DNA from 3 places in the Pseudomonas sp. 2 genome. Region 1 is predicted to be linked to each of the others. Evidence: riboswitches for the same ligand, from Rfam matches in the RefSeq annotation. Region 1 holds a riboswitch; each other region holds the start of a gene.
The links. A riboswitch is a leader RNA that binds a small molecule or an ion and turns the genes downstream of it on or off. The one in region 1 is predicted to bind cobalamin.
Positions count from the first base shown of each region.

Region 2: it holds a riboswitch for cobalamin, as region 1 does, so the genes downstream of both, cobW (cobalamin biosynthesis protein CobW) here and AC1MEK_RS11465 (ABC transporter substrate-binding protein) in region 1, are expected to answer to the same signal.
Region 3: it holds a riboswitch for cobalamin, as region 1 does, so the genes downstream of both, cobO (cob(I)yrinic acid a,c-diamide adenosyltransferase) here and AC1MEK_RS11465 (ABC transporter substrate-binding protein) in region 1, are expected to answer to the same signal.

Region 1 is NZ_JBWXNG010000005.1:381,350-390,847, reverse strand. It holds gene AC1MEK_RS11485 (methyl-accepting chemotaxis protein) at 126-854, opposite strand; partial or broken gene AC1MEK_RS11480 (HAMP domain-containing protein) at 984-2,000, opposite strand; gene AC1MEK_RS11475 (ABC transporter ATP-binding protein) at 2,357-3,145, opposite strand; gene AC1MEK_RS11470 (FecCD family ABC transporter permease) at 3,142-4,173, opposite strand; gene AC1MEK_RS11465 (ABC transporter substrate-binding protein) at 4,170-5,171, opposite strand; cobalamin riboswitch at 5,307-5,512, opposite strand; gene AC1MEK_RS11460 (aspartate/glutamate racemase family protein) at 5,714-6,436, opposite strand; gene AC1MEK_RS11455 (NCS1 family nucleobase:cation symporter-1) at 6,459-7,967, opposite strand; gene AC1MEK_RS11450 (aldo/keto reductase) at 8,202-9,197, opposite strand; gene AC1MEK_RS11445 (ATP-dependent Clp protease proteolytic subunit) at 9,360-9,498, shown strand, end outside.
Region 2 is NZ_JBWXNG010000001.1:115,195-124,692, reverse strand. It holds gene AC1MEK_RS00550 (CbtB domain-containing protein) at 1-123, opposite strand, end outside; cobalamin riboswitch at 226-455, opposite strand; cobalamin riboswitch at 677-895, shown strand; gene cobW (cobalamin biosynthesis protein CobW) at 1,030-2,094, shown strand; gene cobN (cobaltochelatase subunit CobN) at 2,098-5,862, shown strand; gene AC1MEK_RS00535 (magnesium chelatase ATPase subunit I) at 5,869-6,879, shown strand; gene AC1MEK_RS00530 (vWA domain-containing protein) at 6,861-7,547, shown strand; gene AC1MEK_RS00525 (HDOD domain-containing protein) at 7,620-8,444, opposite strand; gene AC1MEK_RS00520 (type III effector HrpK domain-containing protein) at 8,790-9,498, shown strand, end outside.
Region 3 is NZ_JBWXNG010000002.1:12,695-22,192, reverse strand. It holds gene AC1MEK_RS03080 (C40 family peptidase) at 1-423, shown strand, start outside; gene AC1MEK_RS03075 (PQQ-dependent sugar dehydrogenase) at 617-1,954, opposite strand; cobalamin riboswitch at 2,079-2,295, shown strand; gene cobO (cob(I)yrinic acid a,c-diamide adenosyltransferase) at 2,404-3,015, shown strand; gene AC1MEK_RS03065 (cobyrinic acid a,c-diamide synthase CobB) at 3,012-4,307, shown strand; gene bluB (5,6-dimethylbenzimidazole synthase) at 4,479-5,129, shown strand; gene cbiB (adenosylcobinamide-phosphate synthase CbiB) at 5,140-6,048, shown strand; gene cobD (threonine-phosphate decarboxylase CobD) at 6,041-7,033, shown strand; gene AC1MEK_RS03045 (cobyric acid synthase) at 7,030-8,502, shown strand; gene cobU (bifunctional adenosylcobinamide kinase/adenosylcobinamide-phosphate guanylyltransferase) at 8,502-9,023, shown strand; gene cobT (nicotinate-nucleotide--dimethylbenzimidazole phosphoribosyltransferase) at 9,020-9,498, shown strand, end outside.

The DNA.
Region 1 (9,498 bases):
AAGCGCGGGTACAGGCGACACATCTGCGTCGGCTGTCCGATGTTCGCGAATGAATTCGCTCCTACAGTGGTTCTTGCGTCTGGCTCGGCTGCTGTGGCGATGAATGATTCTGCTGTGTTATGCGATCACGTCCTGAACCTGCGCACCAGGCTGTCGAGCTCGTTGGACAATGCCGCCAGGTTGCGCGAGTCGCCCCGTGCCGAATCTGCCAGTTCCGCCACCAGTTGCGCATCGCCATGGATCTGGCTGATGTGCCGGTTGATGTCTTCGGCCACCTGATGCTGCTGTTCGGCAGCCGTGGCGATCTGGGTGTTCATGTCGCGGATCACGTCCACCGACTCGCGAATCTGCCCGAAGCTGCTGCGCGCCTGACCGATCTTCGCCACCGACTGCTGCGACACGTCCAGGCTTGCGTGCATCTGCTGGGCCACCGAAGCGGTGCGTTTGGCCAGGTTGCCCAACAGCGAGTCGATCTCGGCGGTGGAGTCTGCAGTGCGCTTGGCCAGCGCACGCACTTCATCGGCCACCACGGCGAACCCGCGGCCCTGTTCACCGGCGCGTGCGGCTTCGATAGCCGCGTTGAGTGCCAAGAGGTTGGTCTGCTCGGCGATCGAGCGAATGGTGTCGAGGATCGACTGGATGTCGTTGCTGTCTTTTTCCAGCTGCGACATGTCATTGGCCGAACGGGAAATCTCTGCGCTCAACTGGTCGACGCTGGTCACCGCGTCGTCGATCTGCCGCTGGCCTTCGCGGGCCTGGCGCTGGCCGCTGTCGGCCGATTCGGCGGCCTGGCTGCAGGAGCGGGCGACTTCGTTGGCGGTGGCGACCATTTCGTGGAACGCCGTCGACACCATGTCCACCGCTTCACGCTGGCGCCCGGCGGCTTCGGCCATGTCGTTGGACACGCGGGTGGAACTGGTGGAACTGTCGAGGATCTTGCTCGCCGCATGGCCGATGTGCTGGATCAGCCCGCGAATCGCCGCCAGAAACTGGTTGAACCAGTTGGCCAGTTGCGCGGTTTCATCCTTGCCGCGCACCGACAGGCTCTTGGTCAGGTCGCCTTCGCCCTGGGCGATGCCTTCCAGACCGCTGGCCACGCCGCGAATCGGCCGCACGATCAGGGTCGCGAAGCTGGCGCCGACAATCGCGAAGACCACCGCCAACACCGCCGCGATCACCGCGATCAGCCAGGTCAGACGGGTGGCCGAGGCCATCACTTCGTCCTGCTTGATCAGGCCGATGAAGCTCCAGCCCAGTTGCTCGGACGGGAACACGTTGGCCATGAAGTGCTCGCCATTGATGTCGACCTTGATCAGGCCGGAGCCGGCCTTGGCCAGCTGCGTGAAGCCTTCGCCCAACTCACCGAGCTTCTTGAAGTTGTGCTCCGGTTGCTTCGGGTCGACCAGCACCGTGCCGTTGTTTTCGATCAGCATCAGGTAGCCGCTTTCGCCCAGCTTGATCTGCTTGACGATGCTGGTCAGCTGCTTGAGCGACACGTCGATGTTGACCACGCCGCCGTTGCTGCCCAGGGCGTTGTTGACCGCGCGAACGGTACTGACCAGCACCGCGTCATCGCCCGCCCAGTAATAGGCCTCGGTGCGCAGGGTCTTGCCGGCGTTGGCCTGGGCGGTCTTGTACCAGGGGCGCTGGCGCGGGTCATAGCTGGCCATCTTCGGATCGCCAGGCCAGAACGCATAGCTGCCGTTGGCCAGGCCGTAGGAGACGTACGAGTAGTCCGGGTGACTCTTGGCCAGGCTCTCGAACAGGCTGAACAGCGTTTTGTCGGCGTCGGTCTGCGGGATGCTCGGGGCATCGGCGCTCATGTAGCTCTTCACGCCTTCACCCGCGCCGGTCACGGTCGGGTGCGCGGCCAGGTAGTCGACGTTCTGGCGAATGCCATCGAAGAACAGCTGCATGGCGTTGGCGACCTGGCGGATCTCCCGGCTGCTGCCGTCGACGAAATCGCTTTCGGCGTCGTTGCGCAAGTTAATGATCACCATCGTCGCGACGAGGATGATCGGCACGCAAGCGATGACGGCAAAGGCCCAGGTGAGTTTCTGTTTGATGTTCATCGGCGCTCCTGATTGTTATTGGATTCACGCGGAGAAAAAGCTGCGGGGCAGCGGATCGATCAGGACAGTGCGATGGGGGTCAGGCAAATCCGTCTGATGGTATGCGGCTATCGGCAAAAGGGCGGGGATCTTGAGGCATGGATCACGGTTTCAGGTCAACGGTAAAGCCATGACCGATCGATGACTTGTGGGAGCGAGCTTGCTCGCGAAAGCAGTGGGTCAGTCGATGCTGCAGTGGCAGGACTGACGTCTTCGCGAGCAAGCTCACTCCCACAAGGGAAGGTTTATGCCGGCCGCAGGCGCAAAAATCGTGCGCCATCGGACGGGTCGGTCAGCCAGTGGCCCTGTACGCCAAAGGTGGCCCTAAGGCGTTCAGGTGTCAGCACCTCGAAAGGTGAGCCCAGCGCCACCAGCCGCCCACTGTCCATGACTGCCAGGCGATCGCAGGCCAGTGCCTGGTTCAGATCGTGCAGGGCGATCACCGTGGTCACCGGCAAGCGCTGCACCAGCGACAGGATCGACAGTTGCTGCTGGATATCCAGATGATTGGTCGGCTCGTCCAGCAGCAGGATCTGCGGTCGCTGGACCAGTGCCCGGGCGATGTGGGCGCGCTGGCGTTCGCCGCCGGAGAGGGTGTGCCAGGCCCGCTGGGTCAGGTGCGTGAGGTTCACGTCGGCAATGGCCTGGCTGACGATCTGCCGGTCGTCATCGCTCCACGGCGCCAGTGCCGACAGCCAGGGCGTGCGGCCCAGTTCGACGGCCTGCAGCAGGCTGATGGCGTCGCCGGTCTCGGCCTGCTGTTCGACCACCGCCAGGCGCTGGGCGATGTCCCGGCGCTTGAGGGCCGACAAGCGCTGCTCGCCCAGTCGGACTTCGCCTGTGGTCGGCGCAAGGATGCCGGCCAGCAGGCGGATCAGCGTCGACTTGCCCGAACCGTTGGGGCCGACGATGCCCAGGTTCTCGCCCGCACGAATGCTCAGGGTCACGCCGTCGAGCAGCTGCGCGCCCTTGACCGAGTAACCCAGTTCGGTGCCGCTGAGCACGGCCGTGGCATGTTCGGTTCTGGCATTCATCGTGTCCGGTTCCCGCGAATGAGGATCAGGGCGAACACCGGCGCGCCGACCAGCGCGGTGATCACGCCAATGGGCAACACCTGGCCCTTGATCAGCGTGCGCGACAGCACATCGGCGGCGATCAGAAACAGGGCGCCGCTCAAGGCGCTCAGCGGCAACAGACGCGCATGCCTGACGCCGGCAACCATGCGCACCGCGTGGGGAATCACCAGTCCGACGAAACCGATGGAGCCGACAATCGAGACCATGACGGCGGTGACCAGCGCGGCGGCGCCGATCAGCACGGCTTGAACCTGGCGCACCGGAATACCCAGCGAGGCCGCCGAGTCGCTGCCGAAGGTGAATGCATCCAGCGCGCGACGGTGCCACAGGCAGACCAGCAGGCCGAGCAGCACCACCGGGACGGCCAGCAGCACCTGCGACCAGCGCACGCCGGAGAGGTTGCCCAGCAGCCAGAACATGATGCCGCGCGCCTGCTCGGCATTGGCCGATTTGGTGATCAGGAACGAGGTCAGGGCGTTGAACAGTTGCGAGCCTGCGATACCGGCCAGAATGATCTGGCTGGCGGTCGACTGGCCCTTCGAAGAACGGGCGAGCAGGGCGACCAGGGCAAAGGCGGCGATGGCCCCGGCAAAGGCACCGGTGGACAGGGAAATCGCCCCGGCGCCCAAGCCGATCAAGGTCACCAGCACCGCGCCAGTGGAGGCGCCCGCCGAAATCCCCAGCAGATACGGATCGGCCAGCGCATTGCGCAGCAGCGACTGCAGCACCACGCCACAAATCGCCAGCCCGGCGCCACAGGCCGCGGCGACGATGGCCCGGGTCAGGCGGTAGTTCCAGACGATGCCTTCGTCGATCGGGTCCAGCGGGTAGCCGGCCGCCCACAGCTTGTTCGCCAGCACCTGGAAAATCACCGGCAGGCTGATGGAGGTTTCACCGATGGCGATGCCGGCGATCACGGCCGCCAACAGCACGGCGCTGACCCAGAGGGCGTGAGTGAGCAGACGCAGCAAACTGTTGCGAATCATTGGCCCGCCGTGGCCTGGGCGAGCTGCTCGATGCCGTCGAACAGGCGCACGCTGGATTCCATGGCGCTGGCGTCCATGATCACTATCCGGTTGTTTTTCACCGCATCCATGTTGCGGGTGACCGGGTCGGATTTGAGGAAGGCCAGCTTCTTCTCATGATCGTCGGCCGGGAAACGGCGACGATCCATGCGCGCGATGACCAGGATGCTCGGGTTGGCCTTGGCGATGGTTTCCCAGCCCACGGTCGGCCATTCTTCGTCGGATTCGATGACATTGCGCATGCCCAGGGTGTCGAGCATGAAATTCGGGATACCCTTGCGCCCGGCCACGAAAGGCGCGGCGTTGAGCTCAGGGCTGGAGAACCAGAACAGCGCCGAGAGCTGCTGGCTGTCGTGGGATTTCGCCTCAGCGACCGCCTTGGCCAGGCGCGCCTGGAAGTCGGCGACCAGTGCCTGGCCGCGGTCCTGCACGTCGAAGATTTCAGCTTGCTGGCGCACGCTCTTGTACAGGGTCTCGATGTCGAACGCCTTGAGTCGGGTGCCGTCGGCGCCGACCAGATTGTCTTTGCCTTCGCAATCAGACGGCAGGATGTAGGCCGGAATCTTCAGGTCGGCGAACTGCTGGCGGGTACCGACCGCGCCTTGCGGGCCGACCATCCATTCGAACTGCACCGGCACGAAGTCCGGGCGTTTGCCGATCACCGATTCGAAGCTCGGCGCATTGTCGGCCAGGCGCTCGATCTGGCTGTTGGCGTCCTGGTACTGCGCCAGTACCTGGTTGAACCACAGCGAGGTGCCGACCACTTGCTGGCTCAGGCCCAGGGCGTAAAGCATTTCGGTGGCGGCCTGGCCGATGGTCACGGCCTTTTGCGGGGCATGGGCGAAGGTCAGCGGCACGCCGCAGTTGTCGATCGTCAGCGGGTAGTGGGTGGGCGCGGCGAGGGCGGCGCTAGAGAGCGTCAGACCGGTGAACAGGGTGGCAAGGCGGCGCAGCGACATGAACGCAAATCTCCAGTAAGGCTGATTGCCGACGAATCGCTACTGGAAAGCACATCCCGATCATGCGATGCATGAAAGGCTGGCGCGGGTGAAAACCTGCACGAACGGATGTCCTTCCCGGACACCCCGCCGGTGAATGATTGACGCTTGCCGGCAGGTCTCCTGACTGGCGCGTCATTGCCATGCTCCGGCCTTCCCGGGAGGACCCAGTGGCGATCGTGAAGCAGGGCTCAGCGCCTACAGTTGCGGGGACAGTTCCGTTTGAGCCTTTGTCCCTGAAGCGGTCAGGCTCGCGGATTCCCTATTAATTCCGAGTGGAAACCGGCGGCGGGGATACTAAACGATTTGAAGAGAGCGGGCGAATCCGCTTTTGATTCTGCCCGCAGGGCGTGGGAGCAAGCTTGCTCGCGATCTGGCGCGCAGCGGCAGCAAAACCATGCGCCTCGGCATTGTCAGACATACCGCGTGCTCAGGGTTTACTGCCGCTGCGCGCCAGATCGCTGGCAAGCCAAGCTCCTACGCCCTGCGGGCAGAAGCTGATATCACAGACTGAGCGGCCAGCCGATCACCTTCTTGGTACGCGGCGTGGCATAGGTGCGCACCTTGGAGGTCTTCAACCCCAGCCGCATCAGCGACTCGGCCAACGCCACGGCGGCCGTCACGCCATCCACCACCGGCACCCCGGCGCGGTCGCGGATCATCTGGTCCAGGCCCGCCATGCCGCCGCAGCCCAGGCAGATCACCTCGGCCTTGTCGTGGGTCACGGCATGGGCGGCCTGTTCGACAATCGCCTCGATTGCGCGCCCGGGCATTTCTTCAAGCTCCAGCACGCTCATGCCGCTGGCCCGCACCGAAGCGCAGCGCTCGTACACCCCGGCCAGTTTCAGACGATCCTCGATCAGCGGCACCGCACGGTCCAGCGTGGTCACCACCGAATACTTGTGGCCCAACAGCATCGCCAGGCTGGCCGCCGCTTCGGTGATGTCCACCACCGGCACTTCCAGCAACTCCTGCAACCCTTCGCGGCCGTGCTCGCCGTAACCGGCCTGGATCACCGCGTCGAACGGCTGGTCGTAGGACATCACGCGGTCCATCACCGCAATGGCCGCCAGGTAGCTCTCGAAATTGCCTTCGACCGATTCCGCGCCGAAGCGCGGGGTCAGGCCGACGATTTCGGTACCGGGCGAGGCGACGCTGCGCGCCTGCTCGGCGATGGTCTGGGTCATCGACTGGGTGGTGTTGACGTTGACGATCAAAATTCGCATGGGTGGAGTCTCTCGCTTGCAATCAATGCTTGATGTCTTGCACGGCAATGGCCTCGCCACTGACGTCCTTGAAACGTTGGCGCCGGTCGGCCAGCAGCAGGTACAGCGCCGCGCCGATGGCCGCGCCCATCAGCCAGGAAAACGGTGACACCGATTCGAAGGCCGGCATCAGCGCGGTGATGGTGGAAATGATCGCGGCGGGAATAAACGCCCAGACCGCACGCAGGTTGACCCCGCGGGAATAGTGATACGGCCCGGCCGGATCTTCGGTGTACAGCTGCGGCACGTCCACACGGCCCTTGCGCAGCAGCCAGTAGTCGGCGGTGATTACGCCATACAGCGGGCCGAGCAGGGCGCCCAGACCCGAGAGAAAATACACGATCACCAGCGGGCTGTTGTAGAGGTTCCACGGCAGGATCAGCACAGCAACCGTCGCACTGAGCATCCCGGCGCGGCGGAAGGTGAGATAACGCGGCGCCAGGCTGCTGATCACGAAGGCCGGCGCGACGAAGTTGGCCATGATGTTCACCGCCACCGTGACGATCAGGAAGGCCAGGCAGCCGAGCACCAGAAAGAAGGTGTTGGGGATGGTCTTGATGATGTCGGTGGGGCTTTCGATGATCTGGCCGTTGATGGAGAACTGCGCGCCGGAGATGACCACAGTGATGAAGGCGAACAACAAAACGTTGACCGGCAGGCCCCAGAAATTGCCCTTACGGATGGTCTTCTTGCACGGTGCCGAGCGGGAGAAGTCGCAGAAGTTGAGAATCAGCGTGCCGTAGATCGCCAGCCACAGGGCGCTGCCGGCAAAAATGCTGCGCCACATCGCCAGGCCTTCCAGCGGTGCATTGGTGGTCCAGCTGATGTGCCCGTTGGCCTGGGTGAACATCCACACCGCCAGGCTGGCCACGGTCAGCAGAATGACCGGGCCGGCGAACGCTTCGTAGCGGCGCACCATTTCCATGCCGTAGGCCAGAATCACGAACTGCACCAGCCAAATGCTGATGAAGCAGACCCAGCCCAGGCTCGACAGCCCCAGCACGGAGTCGTGATCGTAACTGTCCAGCGCCGGGTCCAGCGCCGTGAGCAAAACCCGCAGCACCACCGAGGCCAGATAGGTCTGGATGCCGAACCAGGCGATGGCGATGACCGCGCGGATCAGCGCTGGAATCTGTGCACCGAAGATGCCGAAACTGACCCGGCTGATCACCGGAAATGGCACGCCGGTCTTCACGCCCATGTCGCCGGTCAGGTTCATGCACAGATAAACCAGCGCCGCGCCAATGGCCAGCGACAGCATGATCTGCCACCCGCCGAGCCCGAGGGCGTACAGGCCGATGGCGAAGGAGTAGTTGGCGAGATTGTGTACATCATTGGTCCACAAGGCAAAGATACTGTATCCACCCCATGTCCGCCCTTCGGCTTTTCGGGGCGCCAGGTCGTGATTGTGAAGACGGGGGCTGAGGGCGGGGTGGTCGGCGGCAGAAGCAGACGCGGCAAGGGCTGGATCCAGGGTGTTGTCTACTGGCATGTTCAACAATCTCCGGCGCTATTTGTATTTGTTTTTGTATACAGTGCGCTGGCAAGACTAGCTGAATCATCCGGTGAGTCAATCCGAAGATTACGAATGGCTGGAAGGATGCGAGATCTGTAGGAGCGAATTCATTCGCGATGCGATGGTGAACTCACCCCGAATGCATCGCCTGATCCATTTTCGCGAATGAATTCGCTCCTACAGGGAAATGTGTGTGCCGTAAGAGCAATATCAGCCCTTCATGGGCACCGGCGCTTGCGCCGCGATAAACCCCTGATCACGCATCGCCTGCCAGAACCCGTCCGGCACCTGCGCATTCAGCGCCGCGACGTCCTCGGCAATTCGCGACGGACGGCTGGCCCCGGGAATCACCGCGGCGACCAACGGATTGGCCAGCACGAACTGCAAGGCCGCCGCCTTGATGTCCACCTGATACTGCCGGGCGATTTCCTGAATGTGCGCGACCTTGTCCAGCATCGCCTGAGGCGCCTCCTGATACTCGAAGTGCTTGCCGCCTACCAGTACGCCCGAGCTGTAGGGCCCGCCGACGACGAACTCGGCATTGTGCTCGCGGGCCTTGTTGAACAGGCGTTGCAGCGGCTGGTCGTGGTCGAGCAACGAATATCGACCGGCCAGCAGAAAACCGTCAGGCTGTGCTTCACTCAAGTCCAGGGTCAGCTCGCAAGGCTCGACACGGTTGACGCCCAGCCCCCAGGCCTTGATCACGCCTTCCTCGCGCAGCCGGGTGAGGGTGCGAAAGGCGCCCTTGCGGGCGATGTTGAAATGCTCGATCCATTCGTCGCCATGGGCATCCTGGGCGATGTCGTGGACGAAGACGATGTCCAGCCGGTCGGTGTTCAGGCGCTCCAGGCTGGCGGCGATCGAGCGCAGGGTGGCGTCGGCCGAATAGTCGGTAAGGATTTTGTTCTTCAGGCCGTCGGTGAACGGGCCGCTGCGAGGTGCGTCGTCCAGCTCGTCGGAGACCAGCCGCCCGACCTTGGTGCTCAGGGTGTACTGATCCCGCGGCAGGCCGGCCAGGGCCTGGCCCAGTCGCCGCTCGGAAAGACCTGCGCCATACAGCGGCGCGGTGTCGAAGTAGCGAATGCCCTGATCCCAGGCCGACTGCACGGTAGCGGCGGCTTCGTCTTCACTGATGGTGCGGAACATGTTGCCCAGCGGGGCGGAACCAAAGCCCAGCTGGCCAATGATTTTGTCGTGCAGACTCATGTGGGTGTCCTGTCTGGAGGCATGGAGGCCGGATGAGCCGGCGTTCTGTACTGATCGCGCTGCGAGGCAGGAGTTCGGCGCGGATGCCCATGCAACTTTCCAGGGGCAGGGCGCTTCCAACCTTTGACCAGGCATCGTTATCCGGCAAACGGAGGGCAGTAGATGACCGAGCACATCATTCATTTCCACTGCGGGGTCGATCAGGCCAGTGCCGAGCATTTTCGCGACCGCTGCCTGGAGGCCGTCGGCAAAGGCGCCACCGGGCTGCTGCTGAACCTGTCCACGGCAGGCGGCAGCACGG
Region 2 (9,498 bases), on a different contig from region 1:
GGCGAAGTAGACCAGGCAGGCGCCCAGGATCATCGCGCTGACGGCGGCGGTCAGGCGCTGGCTTTGCGTGGTGGCTTGGCTTGCGGTTTGGCTGCTGGTCTGGTTGGTCGTGCTGATCGACATGGCGCTTCCCTCTGAAAGTGTCAGCGGACGGGAAGGCGCAAAGGCGCGCCGCTGACAGGACGTCAGTGGCGAACTCAACTGCACCCGCCCACCGCGGGTCTGTTATGTGAACGTTGTCGGGCCGGTCTCCGGGCTTGCGAGGGGCATCGGGCTGATTAACAGCACCAAGCCTGCAAGAATCGCCTTCCCATATCGCTGACCGACACAGTGGATCTGACTCTTCGCTCGCTTACCGTTGCGGGGGCAGCGCCGGACTTGCACAAGCCTTGTGGCCTGTACGCACCGGTTTCCCGTTTCACCCTGTGAAGGGCACCCGTAACAAGGTGTGTAGGAGAGCATGGGGCGGGGCGGCAGTCAATCGGACAACGTGGTCCTGCGGCTGGCAGAGGTCAATGTGGGAGTGAGCTTGCTCACGAAAGGGCTTTGACAGGCGTCATAAATAGTGGGGCTAGGTGATCGCTTTCGTGAGCAAGCTCACTCCCACAAAAAAGCCAGGCCGAATCTCGCATCGCGCAACACGCCGTTTCTGCGTTGACCTTCTTTCAGCCACTGCGTAGCCTTGCGCACTTGAGGTTCACCGATCTGCCTGTCGACCCGGCAGCGGTGCTAAGAAGGGAATGTGGTTCGATGCCACAGCTGCCCCCGCAACTGTAAACGGACAGGTTCATTGCACAGCCACTGCACCCGCGGGAAGGCGCGATGAACGCTCGTCGGCTGATCCACGCCGCGAGCCACCGTGAGCCAGGAGACCTGCCTCGAACGGACGTCACGTCCATGCATTCTCTTTACAACCGGGCGGGGTGATCCGGTGGCGAATCCAACGGCGGGCCTGCGTACAGCATGGGGCGCGCGGTTCTCGTCCTGTTTGCCCGCCGCAACGCCGCAGAGCATTCGATAGGGCATCCGATGAAAACACTGGCCAAACTTCCCGTCACCATCGTCACCGGCTTTCTGGGCTCGGGCAAGACCACGCTGCTGCGCCACATGCTCGACAACGCCGAAGGCCGCCGGATCGCGGTGATCGTCAACGAGTTCGGCGAGCTGGGCATCGACGGCGAAATCCTCAAGCAGTGCACCATCGGCTGCACCGAAGAAGAAGCCAATGGCCGCGTCTATGAATTGGCCAACGGCTGCCTGTGCTGCACCGTGCAGGAAGAATTCTTCCCGGTGATGCAGGAACTGGTCGCCCGTCGCGGCGATCTGGACCACATCCTCATCGAAACCTCGGGCCTGGCCCTGCCAAAACCCTTGGTGCAAGCCTTCCAGTGGCCGGAAATCCGCAACGCCTGCACGGTCGATGCGGTGATCACCGTTGTCGACAGCCCGGCAGTGGTGGCGGGCACCTTCGCCGCCTTCCCCGATCAGGTCGACGCCCAGCGCAAACTCGACCCGAATTTGGACCACGAATCCCCGCTGCACGAGCTGTTCGCTGATCAGCTGGCCAGTGCTGACCTGGTGGTCCTGAACAAGGCCGACATGCTCGACGCCCAGGCGCTGGCCGCCGTGCGTGCCGAAGTCGCCGAAGAACTGCCGCCTGCAGTGAAAATCATCGAAGCCAGCAAGGGCCAACTGCCGATCAACGTGCTGCTGGGCCTGGGCGCAGAGTCCGAGCTGCATATCGATGGCCGCAAGACCCACCACGATCACCACGAAGGCGACGACCATGACGACCACGATCACGACGCGTTCGATTCCATCTCTATCTCGCTGCCCCAGGCCGACGAAGCACTGCTGCTCGATGCGCTGACTCAGGCAGTGATCCAGCACGGCATCCTGCGGGTCAAAGGCTTCGCGGCGATTCCCGGCAAACCGATGCGCCTGCTGGTGCAGGGTGTGGGCACGCGCTTCGACAAACATTTCGACCGCGCCTGGAAGGCCGACGAGGAGCGCGTCAGCCACATGGTGCTGATCGGTCAGGACCTCGACGCTGCCGCCATCGAAGCTCAGCTGCGCGCCGCCATTCAGGGCTGATCCATGCACCTGCTGCGCACCCAGCCCGGTGGCTTTGTCCCCGATGACAGCATCGCCGATCTGGGACAGACCCCGGCCGATCTGGTGATCCTGTGCAGTGGCGATTCACACCTGGCGCTGCTGGCCGAGACCGCCCAGCAGCTGCCGGACGACTACCCGAGCCTGCGTCTGGCCAACCCGATGCAGGTGCAGAACCACGCCTCGGTCGACCTGTACGTCGACGAGGTGCTGCGTCACGCCAAGGTCATCCTGATTTCCCTGCACGGCGGCATCGGCTACTGGCGCTACGGCGTCGAGCGGCTGGTGGAGCTGGCCGGCAGAGGCATAAAGCTGATCCTGGTCCCCGGCGATGACCGTCCCGACCCAGAACTCAGCGACCTGAGCACTGAATCACCCGAAGATCGCGAACGGCTCTGGCATTACCTGCGCCAGGGCGGCAAGCACAACGCCCTGCAGCTGTTCAACTGCCTGGCCAACCGTTGGCTTGGCCGCGACTACCGCTGGGACGAGCCACAGACCCTGCCGCGCACGGCAATCTATCACCCACAGAAAAGCAACGCCGCGCTGGCGGACTGGCAAGCCGACTGGCAAGCCGATCAGCCGGTCGCCGCCGTGCTGTTCTACCGCTCGCACCTGCAGGCGGCCAATACCGGTTTCATCGATGTGTTCTGCCAGTGCTTGCAGGCTCAGGGCCTGAACCCGTTGCCGATTGCCGTGGCGAGCCTCAAGGAGCCCGCGTGTCTGGAAGCGGTGCAGAACTGGCTGGACGAGGTCGATTGCGAAGTCATCCTCAACACCACCGGGTTTGCCCAGTCCAGCCCGGAAGCGCCGCATTTAAGACCGTTTCGTCTAAATGTGCCGGTGGTCCAGGCCATCTGCGCCCAGGACAACGAACCGGCCTGGCAGCAAAGCGAGCAGGGGCTCGGCTCGCGGGATCTGGCAATGCACATCGCGCTGCCCGAACTTGACGGGCGCATCATCAGCCGGCCGATCAGCTTCAAGGACCTGGCCTGGCGCAGCGAGCGCAGTCAGTCCGACGTGGTCTGTTACCGCGCGCAACCGGAGCGCATGGATTTCGTCGCCGAGCTGGCCCGGCGCTGGGTCCTGCTGGCGCGCACGGCCAATGCCGACAAGCGCGTGGCGCTGATTCTGGCCAACTACCCGACCCGCGACGGGCGTATAGGCAATGGCGTGGGGCTGGATACCCCGGCGGCGGCGCTGAATATCCTCAAGGCCATGCAGGCTGAGGGCTACCCGGTTCAGGACCTGCCGGAAAACGGCACTGCGCTGATTCAGGCACTGCTCGGCGGCGTGACCAATGACCCCGACAGCCTCGATCAGCGCCCCTGCCAGCAAAGCATGGCGATGGACGAATACCTGGCAGCGTTCGACGCCTTGCCTGAAACCAATCGCCTGGCTGTCATGGAGCGCTGGGGCGCACCGCAGCACGATCCGATGTGCCGCCACGGGCGCATGATGATCGCCGGGCTGCGCTTTGGCCTGACGTTCGTCGGCATTCAGCCGGCCCGTGGCTACAACGTCGATCACAGCGCCGTGTACCACGATCCGGACCTGGTGCCGCCCCATGGCTATCTGGCGTTCTATTTCTGGCTGCGCAAGACCTACGGCGCCCACGCTGTGATTCACGTTGGCAAGCACGGCAATCTGGAATGGCTGCCGGGCAAGGGTGTGGGCCTTTCCGAGCAGTGCTGGCCGGATGCGATTCTCGGCCCGTTACCCAACATCTATCCGTTTATCGTCAATGACCCGGGCGAGGGCGCCCAGGCCAAGCGTCGCACCCAGGCGGTGATCATCGACCACCTGATGCCGCCCCTGACCCGCGCCGAGACCTACGGGCCGCTGCGCAATCTGGAATTGCTGGCGGACGAGTACTATGAGGCGCAACTGCTCGACCCACGGCGCGCCCGCGAGCTGCAAAAGGACATTCTGCGTCTGGTACGCGAAACCCATATCGACCGCGAATTGGCGCTGGATGAAGGGCTCGATGGCGAAGCCGATGCGGCGATCTGGCTGCCGCGTCTGGACACCTATCTGTGTGATCTGAAGGAGTCGCAGATTCGCGATGGTTTGCATGTCTTTGGTGAGTCGCCTCAGGGCCGATTGCGCATCGACACGCTGCTGGCGATTCTGCGGGTGCCGCGTGGCGACGGCCGCGGTGCGCAGGCCAGCCTGCTACGCGCCTTGAGCAATGCGCTGGAGCTGGGTTTCGACCCGCTGGACTGCGATCTGGGTGAGCCCTGGGCGGGAGCCAAACCTCAGAAGTTACTTGAGGTGAGCGCTGATCCATGGCGTACGGTGGGTGATACCCGCGAACGCCTGGAGCTGTATGCGGCGCTGCTGATCCAGCAAGTTCTTGCTGATGAATTCGATGTAAATACGATTGAAAACAATGATTTGAGAGCTGTAATTAAAGCGTTGAAAGAAGTTGTAGCGACGCGTCTGGATCACTGCGGCCCGGCCGAAATGGGCGGTCTGCTCGACGCGTTGAGTGGCCGCTTCGTGCCTGCCGGGCCCAGTGGCGCACCGAGCCGCGGGCGGCTGGACGTGCTGCCGACCGGGCGCAATTTCTTCTCGGTGGACGTGCGCAACCTGCCGACCATGACCGCCTGGCGCATCGGCTTTCAGTCGGCCAACCTGTTGCTGGAACGACACCTGCAGGACCATGGCGATTACCTGCGTCAGCTCGGCCTGTCGGTCTGGGGCACTGCGACCATGCGCACTGGCGGCGACGACATCGCCCAGGCCATGGCGCTGATGGGCGTGCGCCCGGTGTGGGCCACGGGCAGCCAGCGGGTCGATGATTTCGAGATCCTGCCCCTGAGCCTGCTCGACCGACCTCGTGTGGACGTGACACTGCGGGTTTCCGGGTTCTTCCGCGACGCCTTCGCCAACCTGATCCGTTTGTTCGACGCCGCCGTGCAAGCGGTGGCCGCGCTGGACGAGCCCGACGACATGAACCCGCTGGCCGCCCGGGTCCGCCAAGAGCGCGAACAGCTTGAGCGTGACGGCCTCAGCACCGAGCAGGCGGCGAAGCAGGCGGGCTGGCGGATCTTCGGCGCCAAGCCGGGGGCATACGGCGCCGGTGTGCAGAACGCCATCGACGGCCGCCTGTGGCAGTCCCGCGAGGACTTGGCCGAGGTCTACCTGAACTGGGGCGGCTATGCCTATGGCGCAGCAGACGAAGGCACGCCCGCTCGGCATGATTTTGCCCGGCGCCTGAGCCAGGTCCAGGCCGTGGTGCAGAACCAGGACAACCGCGAGCACGACCTGCTCGATTCCAACGACTACTACCAGTTCCAGGGCGGCATGCTGGCAGCGGCCGAAAGCCTGAGCCGCGAGGCGGTTGCCAGTTATCACGGTGACCACAGCCAGCCTGATCTGCCGAAGATTCGCACACTCAAGGAAGAGCTCAATCGGGTGGTGCGCTCGCGGGCAGCCAACCCGAAATGGATCGAAGGGGTCAAGCGCCATGGCTACAAAGGCGCGTTCGAAATGGCTGCGACCGTGGATTTTCTCTTCGCGTTCGACGCCACCACCGAACTGATCGACGATCATCAGTATGCTTTGCTGGCGGATGCATACCTGCTCGATGAATCCACCCGTGAATTCATGCAGCAGCATAATCCCGACGCCTTGCGCGACATGACCGAGCGTATGCTCGAAGCCCAGCAGCGCGGTTTGTGGCAGGAGCCGGGCGAATACCGTCAGGCGCTGGAGAATCTGTTGCTGGATATAGAAGAGAACTGAGTTGCCATGACCCACACCCCACATTTCCCGCTGGCCGCCGTGGTGGGCGCCGATGAGCTGAAGCTGGCGCTGTGCCTGACCGCCATCGATCCGAAGATCGGCGGTGTGCTGATCGAGGGGCCGCGCGGCATGGCCAAGTCGACGCTGGCGCGCGGTCTTGCTGATCTCTTGGCCAGCGGGCAGTTCGTGACGCTGCCGTTGGGCGCCACCGAGGAACGGCTGGTCGGCACGCTGGATCTGGACGCCGCACTGGGCGAGGGCCGGGCGAGCTTTTCGCCGGGTGTGCTGGCCAAGGCCGACGGTGGCGTGTTGTACGTTGATGAAGTCAATCTGCTGCCGGATCATCTGGTCGACCTGCTGCTGGACGTCGCCGCCAGCGGGGTCAATCTGGTGGAACGTGACGGCATTTCCCACACGCATCCAACACGTTTCGTCTTGATAGGCACTATGAACCCGGAAGAGGGCGAGCTGCGGCCGCAATTGCTCGACCGCTTTGGCCTGAACGTAGCGCTCAGTGGTCATACCCCGCCCGAGCAGCGCGGGCAGATCATTCGCCGGCGGCTGGATTTCGATGCCGCACCTGAAGACTTCTGCCAGCAGTGGGCAGCGCAGCAGCAGGCGCTGAAGACCCGTTGCGAGACGGCCCGCGGTTTGCTGGCCGGGATCGAACTGGATGACGCAAGCCTGAGCAAGATCACCGAGCGCTGCTTCGCCGCCGGTGTCGATGGCCTGCGCGCGGACCTGGTGTGGCTGCGCGCCGCCCGCGCCCACGCGGCATGGCGCGGTGCGCCGGTGATTGCCGATGAAGACATCGAGGCAGTGGCGGAATTTGCCTTGCGCCACCGTCGCCGCGAAGCGCCGCCATCGCAGCAGCCTGCGGCGTCGAGTCAGGACAGCCCGAGCCCATCGCCCGAACAATCGCCGAAGCAAGGCGAGGGCCACTGGGGTGAAATGCCGGCGCAACCTGTCGCCACCGGTGCTCGCCGCGAAGTGCCCAGCTGGCCAAAAAAGCCCTAGGCATCCGCCCTCGTAACGCCACGGGGGCGGATGCCAGCCCCCGGCCCGGCAGGCTTGACGGTGGCAAGCGCGGTGCCGCGCGCCGAGGCGTCGAAGGTGCGATCGCTTGGGTACCGACCTTGCTGCGAGGCCGTCCGCAAACCCGCGCCGATCTGATCCACCAACCACGTAGTCGCCGCGCGCAGACCCTGTGGCTGGTGATTGTCGACGCTTCGGCTTCGACCCGCCGCCATCAGGCCCTCAGTGACGCCAAGGGTCTGCTTGCGCAGTTGTTCGATGATGCCTACCGCCAGCGCGCTCGGCTGGCCTTGCTCACGGCCAGCGGTCGCAGCGCCCGTTGGCAGCAGCAAGGGTTGAAGGCGGGAGCGGCGTTACAGCCTTGGCTTGATGCCCTGGGCGCAGGAGGCGGGACGCCCTTGTTCGAGGCGATCGCCCAGGCCGGTGAGTGGCTGGCCAAACGCCGCAAGCGCAATCCGGGGGAGTCACAGCGGGTGGTGATCCTGACCGATGGACGGGTCAAGGAGGTCCGGCAAGTCGAGGGTTTCGGATGCCCGAGCCTGTTGATCGACATCGAACGCGGGCCGATCCGGCTGGGTAGGGCGCTTGAGCTGGCTCGTCAATTGAGCGCCGAATATCGGCATATCGATGCACTGGCCGACGCGCAGTAGCACAGGCTGGCAACGCAATCGCTGCGGTTGGCCAGCCGAGCCACTACGAGATGGCAGGTGCCGTTTTGGTCGTCAGTTCAACAATTCGGCAAAGGCCTTGTCGGCCTCAAGCACCGCAGGCAGCGCGGCGAACAGGGCATTCAGATCAATACCCTCCATCAGCGGGCCATCGGTGGCCTGTTGCGCTTCAGGGGTGGCGCCGCCATGGTTTTCCAGGGCCTCGGAAATCGTCAACGCCTGGGCGACGATCCGCGCCTGAGTCGCGTCGCCAGGGGCTTGCATGGGGCGGGCCTGATAGGCGATAGCCTGTTGGATCACCGCGGGCAACTGCCAGCGACGGGCCAGTTCGGCGCCGACTTCCGGATAGCCGAAGCCCAGCTGCAGGGTTTCCAGCGCCGCGCGGCTGGTAGCGCCAGTCTTGGTCGCAGCGTTGATGCGCTCGGCGACGCTGCTGGCGCCGGTCTGGATCAGCAGTTCGCCGATGTTGTGCATCACCCCGCAAGTGAAGGCGATTTCGGCGTCTGCCCCGGATTGCTTGGCCAGCAGGCGGCAGATGCCGGCCACCCGGAAGCTCTCCAGCCAGAAGCCCTTGAGGTCGAAGCTGGGGCTGGCCTTGAAGGCGCCGGTGACGGCCGAGGCCAGCACCAGGGTGCGCAGGGTGTTGAAGCCCAGGCGCATGGCCGCGTCTTCGATGCTTGAAGACTCCCGCGCGCCGCGAAAGCGCGCGGAGTTGGCCAGGCGCAGGATCTTGGCCGAGATGACCGGATCCTTCTGAATGTTGCGCGCGATGCTTTCCAGATTCGACGAGGGGTTGTCGAATTGTTGAATCAGGTCCTGAGCCACTTTGGGAATGCTCGGAAGACTGCCCAGATCCGCGAAGAGTTGCTCGATACCCATGGCCTTGCTCCTGTTTCGTGTGGATTACAACACGATAGGCAAGATTGGCGGATCTGCACGGATGGTGTTGTGGTTTTGAAACAGATCTTTTGAGGGTTCGGTACATCCGTTTGAGGTTGTTGGTGCTTGTATTGAGTGAGTCTCGTTGATTGTGGTGACGCTGGCTTCGTGTTCTGGCTAACGCTTTTGATCTTGAGCCAGCCTCATCAGCGTCACCGCAAAAAAGCCAGACACAACAGGATCGACGCACCATCGCAAAAACGAAACAAAAAGAAACATTCTCTGGAACTGACCGCCATCTCCAGCCACACAGTCGTCATCCTCACCTTCCAATGGCGACCCCCCATGCGCATTTCCAACAGCCCGTTCAGTGGTATCGCACCGCAACCCGACAATGGCGATTCGCTCCAGAACCCCCTGCAACCCAACACCGCGCAACGACTGTTGTGCCCAGCCAGCAACCCCACTATCCAGTTCGGCGCCGCCCCCACACAACACCCCGGCACCACCCAATCACCCGAAAAACAACTGCTGTCCCTGCTGATCCAGCTGCTCAAAGGCAACAGCCAAACGCAAAACCCCACAGCCGCAAACAAACCCGGCACCGTCGACAAAACCCCAACCACCCCCCAGCCAGACACCCGCCAGCCCGTCGACTCAGCGAAAACCAACGAGGCCAGCTTCCTCGACGACTCCAAATATTCATCCCCCAAGGAACTCGAACGCTGGGCCCCCATGGTCGCCAATCTACCGCCGGAGCAGCGCGAGCAGGCCGCCAAGGAACTCAACCGACCCATCGCCGCCGCGCGCATGGCCGCGGAAAAGGGCCCGGACGCGGCCAAGGCCATGGACTTCATCAACGCCAACCCGGCGCTGAAAACCGCCGTGGACACCGGCAAACACGGGGGCAAGGCCGACGGCAAGATCACCGACGGCGACCTCAAGGCCTTCGCCAAGAACATGCAGAAGGCCGCCGACAGCGCCGACAAAGACATGGCCAACTACCAGAAGGACCATCCGGACGCCGACCCGCAATCCCTGGAAATGGTGCGCA
Region 3 (9,498 bases), on a different contig from region 1:
CCTCCCCAGTTTTCTTCCCCGCTCGCCGATGACGTGCTGTTGCGTGCCATCGGGCTGGTCGGCACGCCCTATCGCTGGGGCGGCAACACGCCGGATTCAGGGTTCGATTGCAGTGGCCTGATCGGCTATGTCTACCAGGGCGCCGCCGGTATCAGCCTGCCGCGCTCGACACGCGAGATGATCAACCTGCGCGGCCCGGACATCGACCGCAGCCAGTTGCAGACCGGTGATCTGGTGTTCTTTGCCACCAACGGCGGCTCCAACGTCAGCCACGCCGGGATCTACGTCGGCGAAGGGCGTTTCGTGCATGCACCGGCCACCGGCGGCACGGTCAAGCTCGACAGCCTCGACAAGCCGTATTGGCAGAAAGCCTGGCTCAATGCCAAGCGGGTGATTCAGCCGTCGAATCTTGCCAGGCAGTAAGCAGGACTGCCTCTGGCCGAAGGCCGTAGGAGCCCGACTTGTCGGCGATCTGGCGCGAAGCGGCAGCAAAACACTTCACCCCGCCGTGTCAGACACACTGGATGCACAGGGTTTACTGCCGGTTCCCGGCAGATCGCCTGCAAGCAGGGCTCCTACGCCCTCCGGGCAGAAGCGGATCGTGCAACGGCTTTCATCAGTTAGCCGCCTGCACCGTCCGCGCCGCCGTCACTCGCCAGATCTTGTTGCCGACGTCATCGGCCACCAGCACGCCGCCCTTGTTGTCGTTGACCACGCCCACCGGCCGGCCCTGGGCCTTTTCATCGGCGTTGAGGAAGCCAGTCAACAGATCCACCGGTGTACCGCTCGGCTTGCCATCCTTGAACGGCACGAACAGCACCTTGTAGCCGCTGTGGGGTTTGCGGTTCCAGGAGCCGTGCTGGCCCACGAACAACCCCTCGTTGAACGGTGCTGGCAGTGATTTGCCATCGGCGAAGGCCAGGCCCAGCGAGGCGGTGTGCGGGCCCACGGCAAAGTCAGGAGCGATGGCTTTCTGTACCAGCTCGGGGTTCTGCGGGGACACACGAACATCCACATGCTGGCCGTAATAGCTGAACGGCCAGCCGTAAAAACCGCCGTCCTTCACCGAGGTCACATAGTCGGGCACCAGATCGCTGCCGATTTCGTCGCGCTCGTTCACCGCCGTCCACAATTTGCCAGTCACCGGGTCCCAGTCCATGCCGTTGGGGTTGCGCAGGCCTGAAGCGAAGATCCGGTGGTTGCCGGTGGCGGCGTCCACTTCCCAGATCGCGGCGCGTTCTTTTTCGGCATCCAGCCCGTTCTCGCCAACGTTGCTGTTCGAACCCACGGTCACGTAGAGCTTCTTGCCGTCCCGGCTGGCGATGACGTTCTTGGTCCAGTGGTGGTTGAGCGTGCCGCCGGGCAAGTCAGTGACTTTCAGCGGCTCGCCCTTGATCGAGGTCTCGCCCGGCACATAGTTGAAGCGCAGCAGGCGATCGGTGTCGGCGACGTAAAAGTTGTTACCCACCAGCGCCATGCCGAAGGGCGAATTGAGGTGGTCGATAAAGACCGTGCGGGTTTCCGCGACGCCGTCGTGGTCCTTGTCGCGCAGCAGGGTGATGCGGTTCGGACTGGGCACGCCCGCGCCCGCGCGGCCCATGACTTTCTTCATGACCCAGCCGCGAATGCCCTTGCCGTCGTCGGGTTTGGGCGGTGCGTTGGTTTCGGCCACCAGCACGTCGCCATTGGGCAACACGTACAGCCAGCGCGGGTGGTCGAGGTTTTCGGCGAAGGCCGCCACCTGGGTGCCCGGCGCTGCGACCGGCCTGGCGCCGGCCGGCCAGCCCACGGCCGGGGCGATGTTCACAGTGGGGATCAGGGTCTTGTTCGGCTCGGGCAACTGGGGCGAGGGGCCCATGCCGTCGGCCACCTGCAACCTGGAGGATTCACCGCAGGCCGAAAGGCCCGCCGCTACCAACAGCAACATCACAACCTGGGGTTTGCGCGTGAGCATCTTCGATCTCCCTTTCCTGGCAGTCATGCAATGGCATGTGTATGAAATAGAGACGCAGTGCGGTAAGGGGTTCAACCGCAGAACAAACGCCTGTTCGATTGACGCTCCGGGGTCAACCCTCTAACCTTCGCCGATTGTTTCAGGTGCCCGCGACCGCGACCGGTCGACAGGGTGAAACAGGGAAGCCGGTGCGAGCGTTCGCGATCTATCCCGGCACTGCCTCCGCAACGGTAAATGAGTCAAGGCTGCGCACGATGCCACTGTGTCCATGGGCATGGGAAGGCGCGCGGCCGGCAGCATCGCTCATGAGTCCGGAGACCGGCCTGATCCACCCGAACGGCATCACGGAGGGCGATGCTCTGCGCAGGCCCGGACTGTTCCGGTGCCTGCTGTCAGTCCTTGCCTGCGTCCTTCGTCTGTCCTGTCTGCCCCTCAAGCGGAGAGCCGAGATGAGCGAATCCCCCGAACGTGACGAACGCCACCTGGCGCGCATGCAGCGCAAGAAAGCGATCATCGATGAGCGCATTGCCAGCGCACCCAACGAATGCGGCCTGCTGGTGGTACTGACCGGCAACGGCAAAGGCAAGAGCAGCTCGGCCTTCGGCATGCTCGCCCGGGCCATGGGCCACGGCATGCAGTGCGGCGTGGTGCAGTTCATCAAGGGGCGTAATGCCACCGGCGAGGAGCTGTTCTTCCGCCGCTTCCCCGAGCAGGTGCGCTACCACGTCATGGGCGAAGGCTTCACCTGGGAAACCCAGGACCGCCAGCGTGATATCGCCGCCGCCGAGGCCGCCTGGGCGGTCACCCGGCAGATGCTGCGCGATCCGGAGATCGGCCTGGTGATCCTCGATGAGCTGAACATCGCCCTCAAGCACGGCTATCTGGATCTTGATCAGGTCCTTGGCGACCTGCAGGCCCGCCCGCCGATGCAGCATGTGGTGATCACCGGCCGTGGCGCCAAGCAGGAACTGATCGACCTGTCCGACACCGTTTCCGAGATCGCCGTGGTCAAGCACGCGTTCCAGGCCGGTATCAAGGCGCAGAAGGGCATCGAGCTGTGAGTGAGCCGCGCACCTGTCCCGCGGTGCTGATCGCCGCGCCTGCTTCCGGGCAGGGCAAGACCACCGTCACCGCCGCGCTGGCCCGCCTGCATCGCAATCAGGGGCGCAAGGTGCGGGTGTTCAAATGCGGGCCGGATTTTCTCGACCCGATGATTCTGGAGCGCGCCAGCGGCCATCCGGTCTATCAGCTCGACATGTGGATGGTGGGTGAAGACGAGAGCCGGCGCCTGCTCTGGGAAGCGGCGGGCGAGGCCGACCTGATCCTGATCGAAGGCGTGATGGGGCTGTTCGACGGCACGCCGTCCAGCGCTGACCTGGCGCGGCACTTCGGCGTGCCGGTGCTCGGCGTGATCGACGGCACCGCCATGGCTCAGACCTTTGGCGCCCTGGCGCTGGGCCTTGCGCGTTATCAGCCGGACCTGCCTTTTGCCGGGGTGCTGGCCAATCGCGTGGGCACAGTGCGCCATGCGCAATTGCTCGAAGGCAGCCTCACGGAAGGCCTGCGCTGGTACGGCGCGCTCTCCCGGGAAACCGGGATCGAGCTGCCGAGCCGCCATCTGGGCCTGGTTCAGGCCAGCGAGCTGAACGATCTGGACGTTCGCCTGGACGCCGCCGCTGCCGCGTTGGCCAGCACCTGCGATTCAGCCCTGCCGCCTGCGGTGACCTTTGCCGCGCCGCAGATCGTGCCGGTCGAACCGTGGCTTGCCGGTGTGCGCATCGCCGTGGCCCATGACGAAGCCTTCGCCTTTACCTACGGCGCCAGCCTCGACTTGCTGCGGGCGATGGGCGCCACGCTCAAGTTTTTCTCGCCGATCCGCGACCGGCAGTTGCCCGACGCGGACAGCCTGTACCTGCCCGGTGGCTACCCGGAATTGCACCATGTGGCGCTGGGGCAAAACGTCTCGATGCTCGACGCCATTCGCGCTCACCACGCCGCTGGCAAACCGCTGCTGGCCGAGTGTGGCGGCATGCTGTACCTGCTCAACGCCCTGACCGATGTCGATGGCCAGCGCGCCGAACTGGTGGGCCTGCTCGATGGCGAGGCGGTGATGCAGAAGCGTCTGGCGGCCCTGGCGTTGCAGGCTGTCGACTTGCCCGAAGGCACCTTGCGCGGGCACACCTATCACCATTCGCTGACCAGCACCGAACTGACCCCGATTGCCCGGGGCGTGAGCCCCAATGGCGGCCGTGGCGCCGAAGCGGTGTACCGCGAAGGGCGGATGACCGCCTCGTACGTGCATTTTTATTTCCCGTCCAACCCCAAGGCGATGGCGGCGCTGCTCAAGCCATGACGGTGTCTTCGCACATGCTGCGCCCGTTGCCTGTGGGAGTGAGCTTGCTCACGAATCAGAGCTGGCTGACGCCGCTGCATTTCCCGCAAAGCGCGTTCGTGAGCAAGCTCACTCCCACAGGTTGTTTGTCGATTCGGGCGTTGGTGGCAGGTGTGAAATTCGGAGTAAGCCATGACTGACCACGCCTTCAGCGCTGATGAACGGGCTGCGGTCTACCGCGCCATCGCCGAGCGCCGCGACATGCGCCATTTCTGCGGCGGGTCGGTGGCGCCCGAGTTGCTGGCGCGTTTGCTGGAAGCGGCGCATCAGGCGCCCAGCGTCGGCCTGATGCAGCCTTGGCGGTTTATCCGCATCAGTGACCGGGCTTTGCGCGGGCAAATTCAGGCGCAGGTCGAGGCTGAGCGTGTGCGCACCGCCGAAGCCCTGGGTGAGCGTTCCGATGACTTCATGAAGCTCAAGGTCGAGGGCATCAACGATTGCGCCGAAGTGCTGGTGGCCGCATTGATGGATGATCGCGAGAAACACATCTTCGGCCGCCGGACGCTGCCGGAAATGGACATGGCGTCTTTGTCCTGCGCGATCCAGAATCTGTGGCTGGCTGCCCGCGCCGAAGGGCTGGGCATGGGCTGGGTGTCGCTGTTCGAGCCACAGGCGCTGGCCGATCTGCTGCACATGCCTGAAGGCTCCAAGCCCTTGGCGATTCTGTGTCTGGGGCCGGTCGAAGGCTTTTACCCGGCGCCGATGCTGGTGCTCGAAGGCTGGGCCCAGGCACGCCCGTTGCAAGAACTGGTTTTTGAGAACACATGGGGAGTGGCGACATGAGTGGGGCGGTATGAGCGTGGCGTTGTTGAGTGTCGCCGGGGTGGCGCTGGATGCGCTGCTGGGCGAGCCGAAACGAAACCACCCGCTGGTGGCGTTCGGCGGTTTTGCCGAGCGTATAGAGCAGCGTTTCAACGCGGGCGGCCGTGGCTGGCGCAGCCATGGCGTCACGGCCTGGTTCATCGCCGTCGTGCCGCTGACCCTGCTGGCGACCCTGCTGAGCTGGTTGCCCTACGTCGGCTGGCTGGTCGAAGTGCTGGCGCTGTACTGCGCGCTGGGTCTGCGCAGCCTGGGCGAACACGTCGAACCCGTGGCCCAGGCGCTGCGCGCCAATAATCTGGAACAGGCCCGCCAGCGCGTGGGCTATCTGGTCAGCCGCCAGACCAGCGAACTGGACGCCACCCAGGTCGCCCGCGCGGCCACCGAATCGGTGCTGGAAAACGGCAGTGATGCGGTGTTCGCGGCAATCTTCTGGTTCGCCGTGCTCGGCGCGCCGGGCCTGGTGCTGTATCGCCTGAGCAATACGCTGGACGCCATGTGGGGCTATCGCAACGAGCGCTTCGAGCGCTTTGGCTGGGCCGCGGCGAAGATCGACGACCTGCTCAACTATATTCCTGCTCGCCTGGTGGCGCTGACCTACGCGCTGCTGGGCAAAACCCGCCTGGCGCTGCGCTGCTGGCGCACCCAGGCACCGAAATGGGACAGCCCCAACGCAGGCCCCGTGATGGCGGCCGGCGCCGGAGCGCTGGGCGTCGAGCTGGGCGGGGCGGCGATTTATCACGGCGAGCTGCATCAACGTCCACAACTGGGCGAAGGCGTGCCGGCCGACGCCGATTCCATCGATCGTGGCTGGCAACTGGTGCAGCGCGGCGTTTGGCTGTGGTTGCTGATTCTGTGTCTGGGGACTGAATTCTATGCTTGAGCACGGCGGGCGGTTGCGGGGCGCGATCGCTAAGTACGGGATCGAGGAAGCCGAATGGCTCGACCTGTCCAGCGGCATCTCGCCGTGGTCCTGGCCGATTCCGTCGATCCCTGAGTCGGCCTGGGCGCGGCTGCCGGAAACCGACGACGGGCTGGAGCAGGCGGCGCGTACTTACTACGGCGCCGCAGATGTGCTGCCGGTGGCCGGCTCGCAAGCCGCGATCCAGGCGCTGCCGCGTTTGCGTCAGGCGGGCAAGGTCGGCGTGCTGTCGCCGTGTTATGCCGAACACGCCGAGGCCTGGCGCAGCAACGGCTTTCTGGTGCGTGAAGTGCTGGAGCATGAAATCGAGCTGTTCATCGACGTGCTCGACGTGCTGGTGGTGGTCAACCCGAACAACCCCACGGGCCTGAGCCTGACCCCGACGCGCCTGCTGGAGTGGCACGCGCGGCTGGCCCAGCGCGGTGGCTGGCTGGTGGTGGACGAAGCCTTCATGGACAACACGCCCGCGCAAAGCCTGGCCGCCGAAACCGAGCGCCCGGGGCTGATCGTATTGCGCTCGTTCGGCAAGTTCTTTGGCCTGGCGGGTGTGCGGCTGGGCTTCGTGCTGGCCGAGTCGCGCTTTCTCAAAGTGCTGGCGCGGCAGATCGGCCCGTGGTCGGTCAGTGGGCCGACGCGGATTCTCGGTCAGGCGTGCCTGAACGATGTCGAAGGCCATCGCGCGCAATGCCTGCGCACCGAACAGGCCAGCCAGCGCCTGGCCGAGTTGCTGACTCGCCATGGCCTGGCACCCCATGGCGGCTGCGCGCTGTTTCAGTGGCTGATCACGCCACGCGCCGCCGAGCTGCACGAATTCTGCGCGCAACGGGGCGTTCTGCTGCGCATCTTCACTGCCAACAGCAGCCTGCGTTTTGGTCTGCCTCGCGACGAAGTTCATTGGCAGAAACTGGAGCGGGTGTTGAGCGAATTCCCCCGGGAGGACGCATGACAGCCACTGGCAAAACGCTCATGGTGCAGGGCACGACTTCTGACGCTGGCAAGAGCACGCTGGTGACCGCGCTGTGCCGCTGGCTCACCCGTCAGGGCGTGCGCACCGTGCCGTTCAAGCCGCAGAACATGGCGCTCAACAGCGCAGTCACTGCCGACGGCGGCGAAATCGGCCGCGCCCAGGCGGTTCAGGCGCAGGCCTGCGGGCTGGAACCCCACACCGACATGAACCCGGTGCTGCTCAAGCCCAACAGCGACACGGGCGCGCAGGTGATCATTCACGGCCGCGCGGTCACCACCATGAACGCGGTCGCCTATCACGACTACAAGGCCATCGCCATGCAGGCCGTGCTCGCCTCGCACAAGCGGCTGAGCGAAGGCTGGCCGGTGGTGATGGTCGAAGGCGCGGGCTCGCCGGCGGAAATCAATCTGCGTGCCGGTGACATCGCCAACATGGGCTTCGCCGAAGCGGTGGATTGCCCGGTACTGCTGGTGGCCGACATCAATCGCGGCGGCGTCTTCGCTCATTTGGTAGGCACGCTGGAGCTGCTGTCGCCCAGCGAGCAGGCTCGGGTCAAAGGCTTCATCATCAACCGTTTTCGCGGTGACATCGCCCTGCTGCAGCCGGGCCTGGACTGGCTGGAGCAGCGCACCGGCAAACCGGTGGTCGGCGTGCTCCCTTATGTGATGGACCTGCATCTGGAGGCCGAGGACGGCCTCGATCAGCGCCAGACCGACAAGGCCGAGCGCGTGTTGAACGTGGTGGTGCCGGTGTTGCCGCGCATCAGCAATCACACCGATTTCGATCCGTTGCGCCTGCACCCGCAGGTCAATCTGCAATTCATCGGGCCGGGCCAGGCGATTCCGCCCGCCGACCTGATCATCCTGCCGGGCTCCAAGAGCGTGCGCAGCGACCTCACTTACCTGCGCGCCAATGGCTGGAAAACCGCCATCCAGCGCCACCTGCGCTACGGCGGCAAGGTGCTGGGCATTTGCGGCGGCCTGCAGATGCTCGGCGAACAACTTCACGATCCGCTGGGCCTTGAAGGCGCGGCCGGTTCCAGCCCGGGGCTCGGGCTGCTGGCCATGAGCACGGTGTTGGAGAAGGAAAAACAGCTGCGCAATGTCAGTGGGCGACTGACGCTGGAGGACGCCGACGTGATCGGTTACGAGATTCACGCAGGCGTGACCACCGGACCCGCGCTGGAAAACCCGCTGGTGCAACTGAGCGATGGCCGTTGCGATGGCGCCTGTAGCGCCGATGGCCAGGTGCTGGGCACCTATCTGCACGGCCTGTTCGAAAACCCAGCGTCGAGCAGCGCCCTGTTGCGCTGGGCCGGTCTTGAAGACGTGCAGCAGGTGGATTACCACGCCTTGCGCGAACGCGACATCGAACGGCTGGCCGACCTGGTGGAGAAACACCTGGACGGCAAACTGCTCCGCGAACTCTGCGGGCTGGAGAACGCCTGATGCTGCAATTGATCCTCGGCGGTGCCCGCTCCGGCAAAAGCCGCCTTGCGGAACGGCTGGCCAGCGAAAGCGGGCTGGATGTACTTTACATCGCCACCAGCCAACCGCTGGATGGTGAAATGAACGAACGGGTGGCGCAGCACCGCGCGCGTCGCCCGGACAGTTGGGCGCTGGTCGAAGAACCGGTGGAGCTGGCCCGCGTGTTGAAGCAAAACGCGGCAGAAGGCCGCTGCCTGCTGGTGGACTGCCTGACACTGTGGCTGACCAATCTGCTGATGCTGGATGATCAGCCGCGACTGGCGCAGGAGCGCGATGCATTACTCGAATGCCTGGCGACCTTGCCGGGCGAAATCATCTTCGTCAGCAACGAAACCGGGCTGGGCGTGGTGCCCCTCGGCGAGCTGACCCGTCGTTATGTCGATGAAGCCGGCTGGCTGCATCAGGCGCTGGCCGAACGCTGCCAGCGCGTGGTGTTCACGGTCGCCGGCCTGCCCATGACTCTCAAAGGATCCGCACTATGAGCAATGCCTGGTGGCTCGCGCCTGCCCAAGCAATCAACCCTGACATCAGCGAACAAGCGCTGGCCCGTCAGCAGCAACTGACCAAACCTGCCGGGTCGTTGGGCCAGCTGGAAGCGGTCGCGGTGCAACTGGCGGCGCTGCAAGGGCAAGTCAAACCCAAGGTCGACAAGGTCTGGATTTCGATCTTCGCCGGCGACCATGGCGTGGTCGAAGAGGGCGTCTCAGCCTACCCGCAGGCGGTCACCGGGCAGATGTTGCACAACTTCATCATGGGCGGCGCGGCGATCAGCGTGCTGGCCCGACAGTTGTCGGCGCAACTGGATGTGGTCGACCTGGGCACCGTGGCGCCGCTGAACTTGCCGGGTGTGCGCCATCTGAGCCTGGGCGCTGGCACCGCCAACTTCGCCAAGGGCGAGGCGATGACCGATGAGCAGCTGCAAGGCGCACTGGCAGGCGGGCGCGACAGCGTATTGCG